DNA from 2 places in the Streptomyces sp. NPDC028419 genome. Region 2 is predicted to be linked to the other one. Evidence: riboswitches for the same ligand, from Rfam matches in the RefSeq annotation. Region 2 holds a riboswitch; the other holds the start of a gene.
The links. Region 2 has a riboswitch for glycine ahead of gcvP (aminomethyl-transferring glycine dehydrogenase). Riboswitches for the same ligand answer to the same signal wherever they lie in the genome.

Region 1 (4,407 bases), on a different contig from region 2:
GTTGTAGAGCTTGCCGGAGAAGTTGATCTTCATGCCGTGGGTCAGGTGACCGCCGTGGGCCAGGTTCAGGCCCATGATCGTGTCGCCCGGCTTCAGCAGCGCGAACATCGCGGCCGCGTTCGCCTGCGCACCCGAGTGCGGCTGCACGTTCGCGGCCTCGGCGCCGAAGAGCGCCTTGATGCGGTCGATCGCGATCTGCTCGACCACGTCGACGTGCTCGCAGCCGCCGTAGTAACGGCGACCGGGGTAGCCCTCGGCGTACTTGTTGGTCAGGACCGAGCCCTGGGCCTCCATGACGGCGACCGGAGCGAAGTTCTCCGACGCGATCATTTCCAGGGTGGACTGCTGGCGCACGAGTTCGGCGTCGACGGCGGCGGCGACGTCCGGGTCGAGCTCGTGCAGAGGGGTGTTGAGAACAGACATCAGGATCCCCTGGGTCAGTTGTCGGAGTGGGTGAGCTCGGCGTACTGCTCCGCGCTGAGCAGGTCGTCCGGCTCGCCCGTGAGGCGCACCTTGAACAGCCAGCCACCCTCGAAGGGAGCGGTGTTGACGAGCGCCGGGTCGTCCACGACTTCCTGGTTCGCGTCGACGACCTCGCCCGAGACCGGGGAGTACAGGTCGCTGACCGACTTGGTCGACTCCAGCTCGCCGCAGGTCTCGCCCGCGGTCACGATGTCGCCCACGGCGGGCAGCTGTGCGTAGACGACGTCACCGAGCGCGTTGGCCGCGAACTCCGTGATGCCGACCGTCGCGACGCCGTCCACGGCGTCCGACAGCCACTCGTGCTCCTTGCTGTAACGCAGCTGCTGGGGGTTGCTCATGACCTGATTCTCCTGGATGCGGGGGAGTGCTGATGGACAGGGGTCTGACGAGGTGAAGCGGGCTTCCCGATGGGGGGAAGCGTCACTTCTGACGCTTGTAGAACGGCAGGGCGACGACCTCGTACGGCTCATGCGTACCGCGAATGTCCACGCCGACGCCGGAGGTGCCCGGTGCGGCGTGCGCCGCGTCGACGTACGCCATCGCGATCGGCTTGCCCAGCGTCGGGGACGGGGCGCCCGAGGTGACCTCGCCGATGACCTGGCCGTCGGCCACGACGGGGAAGCCGGCGCGCGGGACGCGGCGGCCCTCGGCGATCAGGCCGACGAGCTTGCGCGGGGCCGCGGAGGCGGCGCGCTCGGCGGCGGCCTCCAGGGCGGCGCGGCCGACGAAGTCGCCCTCCTTCTCGAACTTCACGACCCGGCCCAGACCCGCGTCGAAGGGGGTCAGCGCGGTCGTCAGCTCGTGCCCGTACAGCGGCATGCCCGCCTCCAGGCGCAGCGTGTCGCGGCAGGACAGGCCGCAGGGGATCAGGCCGACGCCCTCGCCCGCCTTGGTCAGCGCCTGCCACAGCTCCACGGCGTGCTCGGGGGCGACGAACAGCTCGAAGCCGTCCTCGCCGGTGTAGCCGGTGCGCGCGATCAGCGCGGGCACCCCGGCGACCGTGCCGGGCAGACCGGCGTAGTACTTCAGCCCGTCGAGGTCGGCGTCGGTGAGCGACTTCAGGATGTCGGGGGACTCCGGCCCCTGGACCGCGAGCAGGGCGTACGCGTCGCGGTCGTCGCGGACCTCGGCGTCGAAGCCGGCGGCGCGCTCGGTGATCGCGTCCAGGACGACCTGCGCGTTGGAGGCGTTGGCGACGACCATGAACTCCGTCTCGCCGAGGCGGTAGACGATCAGGTCGTCGAGGATGCCGCCGTCCTCGCGACAGATGTGCGTGTAGCGGGCGCGGCCGACGCCGACGGTGGAGATGTTGCCGACCAGGGCGAAGTCGAGGACCTTGACGGCCTCGGGGCCGGTCAGGGTGATCTCGCCCATGTGGGACAGGTCGAAGAGACCGGCCCGGGTGCGCACGGCGTTGTGCTCGTCGCGCTCGCTGCCGTAGCGCAGCGGCATGTCCCAGCCCGCGAAGTCGGTCATCGTCGCACCGAGGGAACGGTGCAGCGCGTCAAGGGCGGTCAGGCGGGGGGCAGTGCTCATGGGTGTGGCTCCCAGGTCCCGGGGCATCGACAGGGCATCGACATGACATGACGAGGATGATCCTCCCCATCTGTCATCGGAACCTGAGAGGTTCGCCGAGAGTTCCTCGATTGGCACCGAGTTCCTCGACTTGCACCTTGGGTGGAGCGCACCGGCCGGAAGGCGGTACGGCTCGCTTTTCAGATCTGCCTCATCCACGCGGTACGGGGCCTGAGAGATTCAAGGGAGGGTCTTGCTCCTTCGGCGCCCGGGGTGCGGAGCAACTCCCGGGACTCTCCCGCGCGGATTCAAGCGGCCTTTATGCAGTTGGGTCCAGATGGCGCACATCATTGCACGGCCCGGCCACGAATGGGCGTGCGGGCCCCCGGAAGGGGCCGCCGCCCGCCCCGGGTCCGACGAACCGACCGGAACCATGTCCGCCGCATTACCGTCTCTTTACACTCAGGGGGCAAGGGTCCTGGTGACCCGATCCGGGGGAGGCGATCACTGTGCGCAGATTCGGCGCGACGGCGGGGACGACGGCAGGAGCGGCGGCCGGGACGGTGGCGGGAGCGGGTGCGCCGGTGGGTGCGCCGGTGGGCGCCGTACCGGTCCAGCCGGGGCGCCGGCCACGCGGCGCGGCCGCCGCCGCAGCGGGCCCCGCGGCCGCCGTGCGGGACCTGCGCGGCCGGGGGAGCGCGAGCCGCGGCCCGGCCCGCCTCGGCTTCGCCGAAGGAGACATCGTCGTCGTGTCCGGCCTGCCCGGCGGCGGCAAGAGCACCCTCATCAAGCGGGCCGTCGCGGGCGGCGGGATCGACTCCCAGGACGCCCGCGAGCGCTGGGAGCACCGGATGCCCCGGGCCCTGCCGTACGCCGCCTACCGCCCGCTGGTGCGCGCCGCGCACTACTGGGGGCTGTGGCGGGTGCTGCGCTCGGGGGACTCCGCCGTCGTCCACGACTGCGGCACGCAGACCTGGGTACGGGCGCTGCTGGCCGGGGCCGCCCGCCGGCGCGGCCGGGCGCTGCACCTGGTGCTGCTCGACGCCACCGCCGAGGAGGCGCTGGCCGGGCAGGCGGCCCGGGGGCGCGGGGTGTCGGCCTACGCCTTCGCCCGGCACCGCGGCGCGGTCACCCGGCTGCTGCGCGAGGCCGAGGCGGGCCGGCTGCCGGCGGGCTGCGCCTCCGCCGTCCTGCTCGACCGGGCGGCGGCGGCCCGGGTGACCCGGATCGGCTTCGGTCCCGGGCCCGGGACGCATTAGCCTCACCGGTGACAGGGCCCACGGGCCGCCGGTCCGCGGACCGGCGCCGCGGCGGCCTTCGCGACCGTACGCACACGGGGAGACACGGGCATGCAGGGCAGTGGCTGGCCGGCCAACGAACTCGAAGCGGTCCTGGGCACGGCGATGGGGGACCCGCAGGCCGGACCGCGGATCCTGGAGACGCTGGCCCGCAGCCACGTCTGGGTACCGCTGCCCGCCGGCGGCGGCCCCGACGCGGGGAGCCTGACCCTGGCGACCATGGACATCGGCGGCGAGGCCTACGCGCCCGTCTACAGCTCCGAGGCGCAGTTCCTGGCCTGTGTGGGCACGGGCATGGACTTCGCCGTCGCGCCCGCCGTCGAGTTCGCCCGCGGCCTGCCCCCGCAGCTCGGCATCGCGGTGAACCCGGAGGGCGCCGTCGGCGTCCCGCTGCCGCCGCCCGCCGTGGCGCTGCTCTGCCGGGCCGGCCGCAGCGAGCTCGACGGCATGGCCACCGGCGGCCGGGTCCGGCTGTACGAGCCGGACTGGCAGGAGGACCCCGTGGACTTCCTGGCCGCCGCCGCCGAGGAGTTCCGGGCCAGCGGGGTGGTCGCCGCCGCCCACCGCTGCCTGGCCAGCGTCGAGGGCGCGGCCCCGCAGCTGTACGTCGGTGTCCGCCTGCTGGGATGGGAGCCGGAGCACCGCAACGCCCCGATGGACGCCCTGGGGCGGGCCCTGGGACGGGTCCAGCCGCCCTGGCCGGTGCAGTTGATCCTGCTCGACGCGGTCGAGGACCCGGTGGCCGATTGGATCCGTGAGCGCGTGCGCCCGTTCTACCTGCCGTAGTCGCGCTTAAGCTGTTCGCATTGCCCGGCCACGCGTGGCCCGGGGGTACGCGTGGACGACGGGCGGACGAAGAGGGGTACCGGGTGAGTGCGTCAGGCACGGCCGCGGCCGGGCAGGTCGAGCACATGCTGCGCCAGGTGACACCCGGGCGCTACGACAGCTACGAGCAGCTGCTCCACGGGCTGGCCGAGGGTCGGCTGTGGATGTTGCTGTGGCAGGGGCAGTCCGGCTCGCCGGACGCCCAGTACGGGGGCATGGAGGTGGAGGGGCTCGGGTACGCGCCCTGCGTGACCTCCCCGCAGGAGCTGGCCGCCAGCGGCTGGAA
Region 2 (4,407 bases):
ACCTTCATGCCGGCCATCACCGCGCTGGCGGCGTTGGTGCCGTGCGCGGAGGACGGGATCAGGCAGATGGTGCGCTGGTCGTCGCCGTTCGCCCGGTGGTACGCCCGTACCGCGAGCAGACCGGCCAGCTCGCCCTGCGAGCCGGCGTTGGGCTGGATGGACACCTTGTCGTAACCGGTGACCTCGCAGAGACGTTCCTCCAGCTCGGTGATGAGCGTGAGGTACCCCGCGGCCTGCTCGACCGGGGCGAAGGGGTGCAGCTGGCCGAATTCGGGCCAGGTCACCGACTCCATCTCGGTGGTCGCGTTGAGCTTCATCGTGCAGGAGCCCAGCGGGATCATGCCGCGGTCCAGCGCGTAGTCCTTGTCCGACAGCTTGCGCAGGTAGCGCAGCATCGCGGTCTCGGAGCGGTGCTGGTGGAAGACCGGGTGGCTCAGGTAGGCGTCCGAGCGCAGCAGCCCCTCGGGCAGCGTGTCGGCGGTGACCTCGTCCAGCGCCTCGATGTCCGCGGTGACGCCGAAGGCGGCCCACACGGCGTCGATGTCGGCGCGCAGGGTGGTCTCGTCGCAGGAGACGGAGACGTGGTCGGCGTCGACCCGGTAGAGGTTGACCCCGGCCTCGCGGGCGGCGGCCACGACCCCGTCGGCCTTGCCGGGCACCCGCGCGGTGACCGTGTCGAAGTACGAGCCGTGCACCAGCTCCACGCCGCCGGCCGTCAGGCCCGCGGCGAGCAGGGTGGCGTAGCGGTGGGTGCGGCGGGCGATCGTCCGCAGGCCGTCGGGGCCGTGGTAGACGGCGTACATGGCGGCCATGACGGCGAGCAGCACCTGCGCGGTACAGATGTTGCTGGTGGCCTTCTCGCGGCGGATGTGCTGCTCGCGGGTCTGCAGGGCCAGGCGGTAGGCCTTGTTGCCGTCGGCGTCGACGGAGACGCCGACCAGGCGGCCGGGCAGCGAGCGGGCGTGCTTGGCCTGGACGGCCATGTAACCGGCGTGCGGACCGCCGAAGCCCATCGGGACGCCGAAGCGCTGGGTGGTGCCGATGGCGATGTCCGCGCCGAGCGCACCCGGGGAGGTGAGCAGGGTCAGGGCGAGCAGGTCGGCGGCGACGGTGACGATCGCGCCGAGGTCGTGCGCCTGGTCGATGACCGGCTTGATCTCGCGGACCGCACCGGAGGCGCCCGGGTACTGGAGGAGCACGCCGAAGACGCCCCGCTCCGCGATCTCGGCCGGGATGCCCTCGGACAGGTCCGCGACCACGACCTCGACCCCGGTGGGCTCGGCGCGCGTCTCGATGACCGCGATGGTCTGCGGCAGCGTGTCCGCGTCGATGAGGAAGACCCCGCCCTTGACCTTGCCCACGCGGCGGGCGAGCTGCATGGCCTCGGCGGCGGCGGTGCCCTCGTCGAGCAGGGAGGCGCCGGAGGTCGGCAGTCCGGTCAGGTCGGCGACGACCGTCTGGAAGTTCAGCAGCGCTTCGAGGCGCCCCTGCGAGATCTCGGGCTGGTAGGGCGTGTACGCCGTGTACCAGGCCGGGTTCTCCATGACGTTGCGCAGGATCACCGGCGGCGTGAAGGTGCCGTAGTAACCGAGGCCGATCATCGGGGTCAGGACCTGGTTGCGGTCCGCGAGCTGACGCAGCTCGGCGAGGACCTCGGCCTCGGTGCGGGCCCCGGGGAGGTTCAGCGCCTCGGCGCTCTTGATGACGTCCGGCACCGCGGCGGCGGTCAGATCGTCCAGGGAGCCGTAGCCCACCTGGGCCAGCATCTTCGCCTGCGCCTCGGCATCCGGGCCGATGTGGCGCTGCTCGAAGGGGATGCCTCGCTCCAGCTGGGAGAGCGGAATGCGGTTGGCGGTCATGTACGGAGGCCTCCTGGTCGTACGACCTGCGAGGGGTACCACGGCGCGGGCACCCGGACGGCCTCCCCCTCTGTCATCTCAACCTGAGAGCTTCACCGGGCCTCCTGGGGATCGCCCGTGGAGGTCCGGCTTTCACCGTCGGTGAGGAAGGGCACCGGAACTGCGATCCGTCGCCCGTCCTGCTTTCCAGAGTGGCCTCGTCCGTGCGGTACGTCTGCCTGAGAGATTCCGGGGAGGAGTTGCTCCTTCGGCGCCTCCGACGAACTCGATCGGAGGACTCTCCCGCACAGGGTCAGCAGCCGTTCCCCAGCCTACCAGCGAGGATCTGGGCACTCCCTCGAGTGGCCCCCTCCCCGGAAATGCACTTTTGTAGTCATTACGGAGGAGTTGCGACCAAAAGGAGGCGACCGTGCAGACCGACATCGATCCGCGCAGCCTGATCGGCCGCAAGGCGTTCGACCGCAATGGAACCAAGATCGGCACCGTCGACGAGGTCTACCTCGACGATGCCACGGGCGTCCCGGAATGGGCCGCCGTACGGACCGGACTCTTCAGCCGCGACGCGTTCGTCCCACTGGAACCGAGCGAGGTGGTGGGCGACACCCTGCGGGTTCCCTTCGAACGCGCCCTGATCAAGGACGCCCCCGATTTCGGGGTGGGTCGCCACCTCTCCCCCGAACAGGAGCTCCAGCTCTACCACCACTACGGCCTGGACGTGACCTTGCCGAGTGACTTCCAACACGGCGACCGCGACTTCGGCCACCTCGCCGGCGGCGAGGCGTAGGCCCGGGGCCGCCGGCACCGGTCCGCGCTCAACCGGTCCCTTCTTTGGCACCTTCGCCACCGACTTCGGCAAGTCCACCGCCCGGCTCCCCCACCAGCGGCAGCGGATCGGACGGTTCCAGGTCGGGATCGTCCATCCGGAAGGTGCGCACCCGGCCCGGCGGCGATCCCGGCCGCTCGAAACGGACGGTCACCCTCCCCACCCCGCTGCCCTGGACCCAACCGGGCCCGTACTCTCCGTGGCGCACATCGGTCCCCGCCGGCCACCTCCGCTCCTGCGGGGGCTCCCCCACGGTCGCGTCAGCGGCCTCGACCCCGGCCCCCGCCTCCGCGGGTACGGGCGCCCCCGCGCCCCCGTCAGCCCCGTCAGCCCCCTCACCCCCGTCCGGCCCCTGCGTCCGGGCCAGCGCCTCGGCCTCGGCCTCCGCCTGGGCGAACAGGTCCTCCTGCGTGTAGTCGGCCAGCCCCGACACCCCCACGCCCAGCAGCCGCACGCCGCCCGTCGTGTCGATCCCCTCCAGCAGCCGCGCCGCCGCCTCCCGGACCACCGCCGGATCGTCCGTCGGGCCCCGCAGGGTCTCCGACCGGGTCAGCGTGGAGAAGTCGTAGCGGCGCACCTTGAGCACGATCGTCCGCCCCGAGTGCCCCGACGCGCGCAGCCGCCCCACGCACCGCTCCGCGAGCCGCTGCACCTCGCCCCGGATCCGGACCCGGTCGTGCAGGTCCACGTCGAAGGTGTCCTCGACCGAGACGGACTTCGCGTCCCGTTCCGCGACCACGGGCCGGTCGTCCAGGCCCAGCGCCATCCGGTACAGCGCCACCCCGTGCGCCCGCCCGGTCATCCGGACCAGCTCGTCCTCGCCGGCATCGGCCAGCTCCCCCACCGTGGTGATGCCGGCCCGCCGCAGGTGCTCCCCGGTGGCCGGCCCCACCCCGGGCAGGGTCCGCACCGACATGGGCGCCAGCAGTTCCCGCTCGGTCCCCGGCTCGATCAGCAACAACCCGTCCGGCTTGGCACCCTCCGAGGCCACCTTGGCCAGCATCTTGGACCCGGCCAGCCCCACCGAGGCGCTGAGCCCCGTCGCCGCCCGGATGTCCGCCCGCAGCCGCTCGGCCGTGACCCGGGCCCCGGCGGAGTCGAAGGCCGCGCCGCCCGCCTCCAGGTCCACGAAGGCCTCGTCCAGGCTGAGCGGCTCCACCAGCGGCGACAGCGCGCGCAGCCGCGCCATCACCAGGTCGCTGACCGCCCGGTACAGGGTGAAGCGCGGAATCAGATAGGCCCCGTTCGGACAGAGCCGTCGGGCCTGCGCGGTGGGCATCGCCGAATGCACCCCGAAGCGCCGCGCCTCGTAGGAGGCGGTCGCGACCACCCCGCGCGGGCCGAGCCCACCGACGATGACGGCCTTCCCGCGCAGGCTCGGCTTCGCCGCCTGCTCCACGGAGGCGTAGAAGGCGTCCATGTCCAGATGCAGGATGGTCGGCGCGGCTCTCACGCCCCCGATGCTGCCCTACGCCACTGACAACGCCCCCGACACGCGTCCGGCGCGCCCCGAGGGCGGCCCGGACGGGGCCGACCCGCGGCCCCGCCGACTCAAGGGCCTCAGCCCGCCCGGTTGCGGCGCGCGGCCAGCTCGTCGGCCGGGTTGTGCCCGACCAGCGTCTCGCCCGTCTCCACGCGCTCCCCGTGCAGCTGCGACAGCGCCTTCTCCACGTCCCGCCACACCACTCCGACGGCGATCCCGAAGATCCCCTGCCCGCCCTGGAG

Region 1: it holds a riboswitch for glycine, as region 2 does, so the genes downstream of both, gcvT (glycine cleavage system aminomethyltransferase GcvT) here and gcvP (aminomethyl-transferring glycine dehydrogenase) in region 2, are expected to answer to the same signal.

The regions. Positions count from the first base shown of each region.
Region 1 is NZ_JBVHUE010000009.1:164,664-169,070, reverse strand. It holds gene glyA (serine hydroxymethyltransferase) at 1-423, opposite strand, end outside; gene gcvH (glycine cleavage system protein GcvH) at 438-821, opposite strand; gene gcvT (glycine cleavage system aminomethyltransferase GcvT) at 904-2,019, opposite strand; glycine riboswitch at 2,209-2,309, opposite strand; gene ACZ4UB_RS13550 (AAA family ATPase) at 2,595-3,257, shown strand; gene ACZ4UB_RS13545 (enhanced serine sensitivity protein SseB) at 3,348-4,082, shown strand; gene ACZ4UB_RS13540 (enhanced serine sensitivity protein SseB C-terminal domain-containing protein) at 4,166-4,407, shown strand, end outside.
Region 2 is NZ_JBVHUE010000013.1:8,756-13,162, reverse strand. It holds gene gcvP (aminomethyl-transferring glycine dehydrogenase) at 1-1,859, opposite strand, end outside; glycine riboswitch at 2,056-2,154, opposite strand; gene ACZ4UB_RS16970 (PRC-barrel domain-containing protein) at 2,269-2,643, shown strand; gene ACZ4UB_RS16965 (DNA polymerase IV) at 2,672-4,135, opposite strand; gene ACZ4UB_RS16960 (MerR family transcriptional regulator) at 4,243-4,407, opposite strand, start outside.